4 regions of the Paenibacillus aurantius genome follow, and region 1 is predicted to be linked to each of the others. Evidence: predicted binding sites of a transcription regulator. Region 1 holds the regulator's gene; each other region holds the start of a gene.
The links. Region 1 encodes LexA, which represses DNA repair genes until DNA is damaged. Its sites were predicted from a motif close to CGAACATATGTTCG; they were not measured.
Positions count from the first base shown of each region.

Region 1 (2,200 bases):
TTCGCTCCTGTCCCTGCTTAAGCCTGCGCTTGTTAGCGGTCTTCCGGTTCTTCTCTACCATTCGTTCCCACTTACGGGACATTGTCTTCCTCATCCTCTACATACTTAATGGAATCCAGTTGAACCTTCAGACTGGATTTGAAAGCTTCTATATAAATTTTGCGAAGCTCGTTTCGTTCTTCCACTTCCTCGTCGGTAAGACCTACGGTTTTGGCTTTGCGCGCCAGTTCGTTAATTCTTGCAATGGTTTCGTCCATTCCCATTAGGTTTCGCCTCCCTGCTGTACGGCTCGTTTCTTTCTTACTTTGCCATTAACCCCCCGGCCTGTCAAGGGACGGCTAGAATGTCAAAAGGCCTTCCGTGTCTACGGAAAGCCAGTCCATAAAGTGCTCTAAATTCGCGTTAGGAGGACAACCCATTGCACCGGGTTAGGGCAAGTATAGAATTTGTCCCGGTCTAAGAGTAGTTCCTTCCAGATGATTAAGCTTCTTGATCTGCTGCATATACGAACGCACGCTCTCTCCCTTAGGAGCGTTCTCCTGGGCAATGCTCCAGAGCGTATCCCCCTTAATTACATCCGTCATTTTATGAGAAGCGGGAAGGGATTGCAGATCGTCGCTGCTCCCCGCGTATGCTTTAAAGAATAGGCCGAAGGAGAACGAAAGAGCTACGGCCAAAGTAAGAACAAGATAACGAATAGCCTTGCCCGAACGCTTATGGCTTACCGTCCCAGAACGCTTACTGCTTACCGTCTTCGTAAAGGAATTCACCGAAATCTCCCCCAAACATTTGTTCTGTTACGAGAATAACACGAACATGTGTTCAGGTCAACCATTTTTAGAACATTTGTTTCCCTTTTTGAGGAGAGCTGGATTTGTCGAAACTCGAACTAATGTTTGTACGAACTCCGGTTCTATGATATACTTTCCTTAATATTTCCTATTGGAGTGATGACTGTGAGCAAAATTTCCGGCCGCCAGCAGGCGATCCTGGATTTTATCAAAACCGAAGTGCGTGAGAAAGGCTATCCGCCTTCCGTCCGGGAAATCGGGGAAGCGGTCGGACTAGCCTCCAGTTCTACCGTGCACGGCCACCTCGAACGTCTGGAGAAGAAGGGTCTGATCCGCCGCGATCCTACCAAGCCGAGGGCGATTGAGCTCTTAGGAGAGGACAGCGAAGCCATGTTCTCCTTCTCGGTTGCCCGAGTCCCTCTGATCGGTAAAGTTACGGCAGGGGTACCCATTACCGCAACCGAGAATATCGAGGATTATTTCCCGCTCCCCATGCATTATGTCGGGGATGACAACGTCTTCATGCTTTCCGTCATCGGTGAAAGTATGATCGATGCGGGCATTCACAACGGCGACTATGTCATCGTCCGCCAGCAGCCGAATGCCAATAACGGCGAAATTGTCGTCGCCATGACGGAAGATGATGAAGCGACAGTCAAGACCTTCTATAAAGAGCGCGATCATATCCGCCTCCAGCCGGAGAATCCGACGATGGAGCCGATTCTACTTCAGAACGTAACGATTCTCGGGAAGGTCATCGGAATCTTCCGCGACATTCAATAGTAGGAACTCTACCAAGACCTGTGCCTCCTCGGCGCAGGTCTTTTTTGGCTGCACCGCTCTCTCCGCCCCCTATCGGCAAAACACGAAACCCCTTGGCCCGAAGGCCAAGGGGTCGTTTGCAAGCAAGATTAATAAAGGGTGATATACTGATCGCGTTCCCAGGAATGAACCTGGGTGCGGTACATGTCCCACTCGATTTCTTTCAGCTCATAGAAATGGGAAAGAGCATGCTCGCCCAGAGCGTCGCAGATCACTTCGTCGCGAATGAGCTCGTTCAAGGCCTCTTTCAAATCGGCCGGCAGGCTTGGGATGCCTTGCTCTTCTCTCTCTTCTTCGCTCATGACATAGATGTTGCGGTCGGTCGGAGCCGGCAGAGACATCTTGTTCTCGATGCCGTCCAAGCCGGCCTTCAACATAACGGCGAGAGCCAGATAAGGGTTGGCGGCCGGGTCCGGATTGCGCACTTCCACCCGGGTGCTCAGCCCGCGGGAAGCCGGGATCCGGATCATCGGACTGCGGTTGCTCGCCGACCAGGCCACGTAGCAAGGAGCCTCATACCCGGGAACAAGACGCTTGTAAGAGTTCACCGTCGGATTCGTGATGGCGGCGAACGAGCGGGCGTGCTT
Region 1 covers NZ_CP130318.1:3,582,440-3,584,639, forward strand. The annotation lists gene MJA45_RS16015 (hypothetical protein) at 1-82, opposite strand, end outside; gene MJA45_RS16020 (DUF896 domain-containing protein) at 72-263, opposite strand; gene MJA45_RS16025 (LysM peptidoglycan-binding domain-containing protein) at 429-584, opposite strand; gene lexA (transcriptional repressor LexA) at 957-1,574, shown strand; gene glnA (type I glutamate--ammonia ligase) at 1,703-2,200, opposite strand, start outside.

Region 2 (2,200 bases), 2.9 Mb from region 1:
TAATCCCCATCGTAGGAGAATAACCGCCGGCCGCTTCAAAAATTTTGGCTTGAGCCTCATGGTTGTGCTCCAGCGCCTCCATCTCCAGCTCAAGAATTTGCCGGGTCAGCTCCGGATCGGTGCCGTCCACGACCATCATAAGGCCTTCCTTCAAGAAAGGGTTGGCATGCTCCTGCGCACGCTGCTCCAGAGCAAGAACCCCCTCCCGCCGGGCAACCGTAGCCATGTCCACGAGTTCTTCTATAATGATATGGGGATCCCGCTTCGGCTCCTTGAAAGCCATGGTAAGCGCGGCCGGCAGTTCCTTCAGCTTGGACAGCGGGAAGCTGACCACGACCGCACCTGCGGTACCTCCGAGAACGATAAGCAGGGCGCTTGGAACGAACAGAGCGCTGACATGCCCTCCGTCCCAAACATATCCGCCGATCAAGGCGGCCAGTCCGAGAATAATGCCTAAGATTGTAGTAATATCCACTTCAGTATCCACTCCCAATGCCTGTTATGGTTCCTCTTATCCTGCGGGACGCATTCCGCGCTGGTGTATCCTTCCACGGTTTGCAAGAAAGCCGGAAAAGCGGTATAATAAACGAACAAGTATTCTTATTTTGTTCCACTCTTTCGACGGATCGGAAGGCATTCTCCCTGCAGGCGGAATGCCGTTCCTCCGCAGCCGTGTCACAACTTCAACTATTATATCGGAAGATGTACGATAAATGTTTAGATGAATTCCATCATTATAGCTTGGGCATCGAAGGCTTGCCGGGACGACGTTATGCATGAAAGGTAATGCGGACTCCGGCGGCCTTTGTTGTGCAGGCTTACCCTTTTGGGAGGTTAGAATGAGCGATCTCGTATTAAGCCAGAAGAAATTTGAATTGGTGTCGGACTTTAGTCCCCAAGGCGATCAGCCGGCGGCTATCGATCAGCTGGAGAAGGGGATCCGGGAGGGCAAGCGTCACCAGACCCTGCTTGGGGCTACCGGAACCGGGAAGACCTTCACCATTGCCCATACCATTGCCCGGCTTAACCGCCCGACGCTGGTCATCGCGCATAACAAGACGCTCGCCGCCCAATTGTGCAGCGAGTTCAAGGAGTTCTTCCCGAATAATGCGGTGGAGTATTTCGTCAGCTATTACGATTACTACCAGCCGGAAGCCTACATTCCGTCCTCCGATACGTTTATCGAGAAGGATTCGAGTGTGAACGATGAGATCGATAAGCTCCGTCACTCCGCCACCAGCGCGCTGTTCGAACGGCGGGACGTCATTATTGTCGCGAGCGTCTCGTGCATATACGGCCTCGGTTCCCCGATGGAGTATCGGGACCTGGTCCTGTCGCTCCGGGTCGGGATGGAGCGGCCGCGCAACGACATTCTGCACCGGCTCGTGGACATCCAGTACCAGCGGAACGACCTTAACTTCGTGCGGGGAACATTCCGGGTACGGGGCGACGTGGTGGAGATCTTCCCAGCGTCGCGAAGCGAGCATGCGGTGCGGATCGAGATGTTCGGAGACGAGATCGAACGGATTACCGAGATCGACGTGCTGACGGGCGAGATCATCGGGGAGCGCGACCATATCGCGATCTTCCCGGCGTCCCACTTCGTTACGCATGAGAGCACCATGAAGCGGGCGATCGTAAACATCGAGAGGGAGCTTGAGGAAAGGCTCGCGGAGCTGAGGGAGCAGAACAAGCTTCTGGAGGCCCAGCGCTTGGAGCAGAGAACCCGGTATGACATCGAGATGATGCTCGAGATGGGCTTCTGTTCGGGGATCGAGAATTACTCGGGACCGCTTACGTTCCGGGAGAGAGGGGCGACCCCTTACACCCTGCTCGATTATTTCCCGGACGACATGCTGTTCGTCGTCGACGAGTCCCATGTGAGCCTGCCGCAGATCCGCGGAATGTACAACGGCGACCGCGCCCGGAAGGAAGTGCTGGTCGAGCACGGCTTCCGTCTTCCTTCGGCCCTGGACAACCGGCCGCTCCGGTTCGAGGAATTCGAACAGAAGCTGAGCCAGGCCATTTACGTGTCGGCTACGCCCGGCCCGTATGAAATCGAGCACTGCCCGACCATGGTGCAGCAGATTATCCGTCCGACCGGCCTCTTGGATCCTGTGATCGAGGTTCGTCCGACGAAAGGGCAGATCGACGATTTGATCGGTGAGATCAACGACCGGATCTCCAAGGATGAGCGGGT
Region 2 covers NZ_CP130318.1:142,439-144,638, forward strand. The annotation lists gene MJA45_RS00675 (flagellar motor protein) at 1-475, opposite strand, end outside; gene uvrB (excinuclease ABC subunit UvrB) at 840-2,200, shown strand, end outside.
Region 2: a site for LexA is predicted at 588-601, ahead of uvrB (excinuclease ABC subunit UvrB). Genes of this name have one in related genera too.

Region 3 (2,200 bases), 610 kb from region 1:
ACGGTTGGCCTGAGCAACAAGGCGAGAGCCGGGTTACCCCAGCTGGAGGATAACTTATTCCCAGGGACGATTAACATCATCGTGCTGCTGGACGGCCAGCCGACCGAGGCGGCCATGGTCAATGCGGTGATCACCGCAACGGAAGCCAAGGCGGCCGTCCTTCAAGACTTGAATATCCGCCTGGAGAGCGGCGAGGGGGCAACCGGCACGACGACCGATGCGGTGCTCATCGCCGCCACCGGGGGAGGCCGCAAACTGTCCTACGCGGGAACTGCCACAAGGCTCGGCTACCTAATCGGACGAACGGTGTATGAAGCGACTAAGGCCTCCGCGCTGCACTACCTCCGTTATATAGAAGAGAGAGCGGGTTCCGGATTTCGCAGCTGAAAAAGAAAAAAGAGACGACAACAGGGTCGTCTCCTTGTCTTACTCTTCGTCGAAAGATCCCGGCTTGGCGCCGATTCTTACGAGGATCGCATGAACCTCCATTTCCGCTTCGCCGGAGGAGCTGCACACCGAGGTGATATATTCGGTGTAGGTTCCGGTCGCTTGATGAACTCCCTCTGCGGATTCCCCTGTGGGATGGATGCGGATCAGCTTGCCGATGACATGGCCATCGTCCGTCTTGAGGAGGTTCAGGAAATGACGTTCGTCGATGACTCTGCTTTCGATGTATACCATAATAAGATCGCCTCCTGGGTTAGTTCGTAGCCGTGCTTACTAAACATGTAACTCAATCCGGCCGATTCGAAACAATTGTTGCCCGGGAGGCGGGAATCTATCCATCTATCCATCCATCGTTAACGGCTGGCCGGTTTAACGGGCATCCACATACTGGCCGGCAAGCAGGCTTACTTCGGCCTTGACCGAATCTCGCGACATCGTGAAGGATTCGTGGTAGCCGCGGCATACATACTTGCATTGGATACCCTTGGCATTCTTTTCCTCGGTGTAGATCCGGATCCCGGCCTTCCCGAGTCCCGAACGGACGCGCGAAAGATCTTCCCGGACCGTATCCATCATCCTCTGCATAATGACGATATAAGGCAGGCTCACCTTCAGAGCGGAACGGGTAACGGCATCGATATCCCTCTGAAGCATGGTGAGCAGAACAGGCAGCAGGACGTACTTGCGGACGAGAGCGGCTTCGGATTCGGTCGGCTGGGGCGGCTTGCGCAGATCAATCGCGTTCATGGCCATGGTATGCGAACCTCCGTTCGTATGTTCTATTCCCATTGTATAACAGTTATTGACATTTGGCAAGCGCAATGATATGACTCCCGCCCCCAAATTATTCCTTCCACCGAAAAAGTTATTTTTGGCGTTTGACATTCCCGTAGGGGACGTGGTATATTATTTTTTGTCCGCTGATGAAGTGCTTGCTAAACGGCATGGAACTCAGGACATTAAGCGGTCGTGGCGGAATTGGCAGACGCGCACGGTTCAGGTCCGTGTGGGCTAACCCCCCGTGGAGGTTCGAGTCCTCTCGACCGCACCACTACATAAACCTAGAGCACCCCAACCGGGGTGCTTTGTTGTATACTGACTCTATAAGCCGAAAGGAAGACCGTAATGATCGACTACAAAAAGCTGATAGCCGGAGCGTTGGCCCCTCACCTGCAGGGCTTGGACGAAGAAGCCGTACTCGGCCTTCTCGAATACCCTCCCAACCCCGAGATGGGGGACCTCTCGCTTCCCTGCTTCAAGCTTAGCAAGACTTTGCGGCAGTCCCCCCAAGCCATCGCGGACAGCCTGAAGGAGAAAGTCTCCCACGAATCGGTGGAGAGGGTCGAATCCGTTTCGGGCTATTTGAACGTTTATCTGGACAAGAAGCGCTATGCGGAGAATATCATTTCGGAGGTTTTGGAATCCGGGGCTTCTTACGGTTCTTCCTCGGACGGCAGCGGGAAGACGATCGTCATCGATTTCTCGTCTCCCAACATTGCCAAGCCGTTTCATATCGGCCATCTTCGTTCCACGATGATCGGGAACGCCCTTTACCACATTCTCCGCTTCCGGGGCTTTGACGTGGTAAGGATCAACCACCTGGGGGACTGGGGTACCCAGTTCGGCAAGCTCATCGTCGCCTATCAGAAATGGGGCAGCGAGAAAGCGGTCGAGGAGGAAGGCATCGAGGAGCTTCTCCGCCTGTATGTCAAATTCCATGACGAGGCCGATTCCGCTCCCGAGCTGGAGGACG
Region 3 covers NZ_CP130318.1:4,188,797-4,190,996, reverse strand. The annotation lists gene MJA45_RS18965 (adenosylcobinamide amidohydrolase) at 1-387, shown strand, start outside; gene MJA45_RS18960 (hypothetical protein) at 427-681, opposite strand; gene MJA45_RS18955 (YhjD family protein) at 817-1,200, opposite strand; tRNA gene MJA45_RS18950 (tRNA-Leu) at 1,411-1,498, shown strand; gene argS (arginine--tRNA ligase) at 1,573-2,200, shown strand, end outside.
Region 3: a site for LexA is predicted at 1,207-1,220, ahead of MJA45_RS18955 (YhjD family protein). Genes of this name have one in related genera too.

Region 4 (2,200 bases), 940 kb from region 1:
TGCGGAATACCTTCCCCTGCGGGAATACTTGCAGCGGGAGCAGGTTCTCAGCAGCGACCTGCTGGATTAACCTATCGTTTTCTTAGCTATAGCGCCTGCCGGGCTTGCCCGGAGGCGTTTTTTTTTTTTGATGTTGTAGCCCAGTTCCAGCTTCCAGTTACTTAACACAAGGCGGGCGGCTTGGGATTAAACCAGGGGAATTCCTCGCGGCCTTTTCCCGATTGCAAGCGGTATGCTTGATGACCTCTTTCCCGTCCCCGGCAGGAGTTTCGGGTCACATTTGGGCGGATCCCTTCATAGACTAGAGAATGACTGTTTGGGGAGGTGCCTAATGAGCTACTTGAATTATGGAATCGACCGCGACCTCGTGGAACGAATCAAGCTTAAGCTTAAAAATCCCGTCTACAAGGAGCGGGTTAAGAATCTGATGAACGGAGTGACGAAGGCCGACCTGCAAAATCCGAATAAGGTCAGCCGTCTGCTCTCCCAAACCGCGGCTGCTTTGGGGGAAAAGCTGACGGCCCAGCAGGCGGACGGAATCATCCGGTTCGTGATCGCCCAGAAGATTGATCCTTCCAACACTTTTCACCTCATTAAGCTGTGGGGAATGTTCCGCTAAGACCGCCTAAATCGGACTTCGCCTTCCGTCGGGCGAGGGATTCTTTAACCTGTTGAGGTTGTAAGCTCAGCGGGTTTTTTCCTGTTACCTGGAACGGGAGCAAACACTTTCCTCTTGAAAGGGGAATGCATGTTCGTAGTATAATAAGCGTACGAATAGGAACACTTGTTTGTAGGGACAGGATAAAGGGGAACAGTAAATGAAAGGAGAGAGGTTCCATGGGAAGAAAGCTGGAGGGAAATGGAATATGGGAGGCATCGCGCATGATGCTCCCCGAGCATAGGGAGCAGATCATCCGCCACCGCGGGGATCTGCCGAAGAAAGCGAAGCCCGCTCTGGACGAGCAGCGGATTCAGGAGCTCTCGGACCTGCTGGCGGAAGCGGTAAACCGGGGGAAGGCGGTGCAGCTCACGCTTTATGATCCTATCAGCCCCTCCATCCTGCATGGGCGAATCGAGAGGGTGGATCCCCTGCTGGGAAGGGTAAGGGTGACAGCCGGGGAGGAGGAGTGGCGAGTCCCGCTCCGTGATATTCTCGATATTGTCCTGGAGTAAGCTTTCCTTTGGGACGCAGTATCCAATCCATACATAAGCCGCCGCCCGTTAAGAATGGGTATGAAATAGCGGCATGCTCTCGACGGCCTGGTCCGAGGCCGCCGAAAGGGTCTCTTGAACCGGAGCCTGGATATGCTGCAGCATGTCCGAGACGATATCTTCGGCCGAACGGGGATTCCGCAGCTTGGCGGCGGCCCGGCGCATCCGATCGAGCGCGGACGGGTTGTGAAGCAGGAAACGGAGCTGACGCACCAGTTGATCGGCATAGTCCGCCACGAGAGCCGCTCCTTTGGCCATCATGAACTCGGCGTTATCCCGTTCCTGACCCGGTACCGGCCGGTACAGCAGGGTAGGCAGGTGACAGCACAGGGCTTCGGTGAGAGTGATGCCGCCCGGCTTGGTTACGAGACAGGAGGAGATGGCCATGAGCTCATGAACCTCCTCGACAAACCCGAGCACTTTCACATGGGGATGGTCCCGGAAGACCCTCTCCATGCTTTCCTGGAGCTTCTGGTTGTTTCCGCATACCATGACGGTCTGAATGGCGAAATCGTCCGAAATTTCGCTGCACAGCTCCTTCAGATCGCGCATGACCCCGTAGGACCCGGCCATGACGAGAAGGATACGCCGGCGGGGGTCCAGGCCGTATTTGCGGCACAGCCTGGCGACCGAGGCCGGCTGGCGGAACGCTTTTTTGACCGGAATGCCGGTGACCCGGACCTGCTCCGTCTCCAGTCCGCGGCCGACCAATTCGTGCCGCAGCTCTTCCGAAGCGACGTAGAACCGGTCGATATCCCGATGAATCCACCGGTTGTGAAGGGTGAAGTCGGTTATCACCGTATAGGTAGGAATCACGATCCCCCGTGTGCGGAGAACGGGCATGGCGAGCATGGGGAAGGTGTTGATAACAAAGTCAGGACGGCTATTCTGTAGAATCTTCTGAAGCCGGGAAATCCCGAAGGAATGCAGAGCGCGGGAGAACGGTGTCTCGTGATTCATTTCCTTGGAACTCGAGTATAGCCAGCCG
Region 4 covers NZ_CP130318.1:2,637,728-2,639,927, forward strand. The annotation lists gene recG (ATP-dependent DNA helicase RecG) at 1-70, shown strand, start outside; gene MJA45_RS11890 (stage VI sporulation protein F) at 332-619, shown strand; gene MJA45_RS11895 (YolD-like family protein) at 838-1,173, shown strand; gene MJA45_RS11900 (MGDG synthase family glycosyltransferase) at 1,222-2,200, opposite strand, start outside.
Region 4: a site for LexA is predicted at 742-755, ahead of MJA45_RS11895 (YolD-like family protein). Genes of this name have one in related genera too.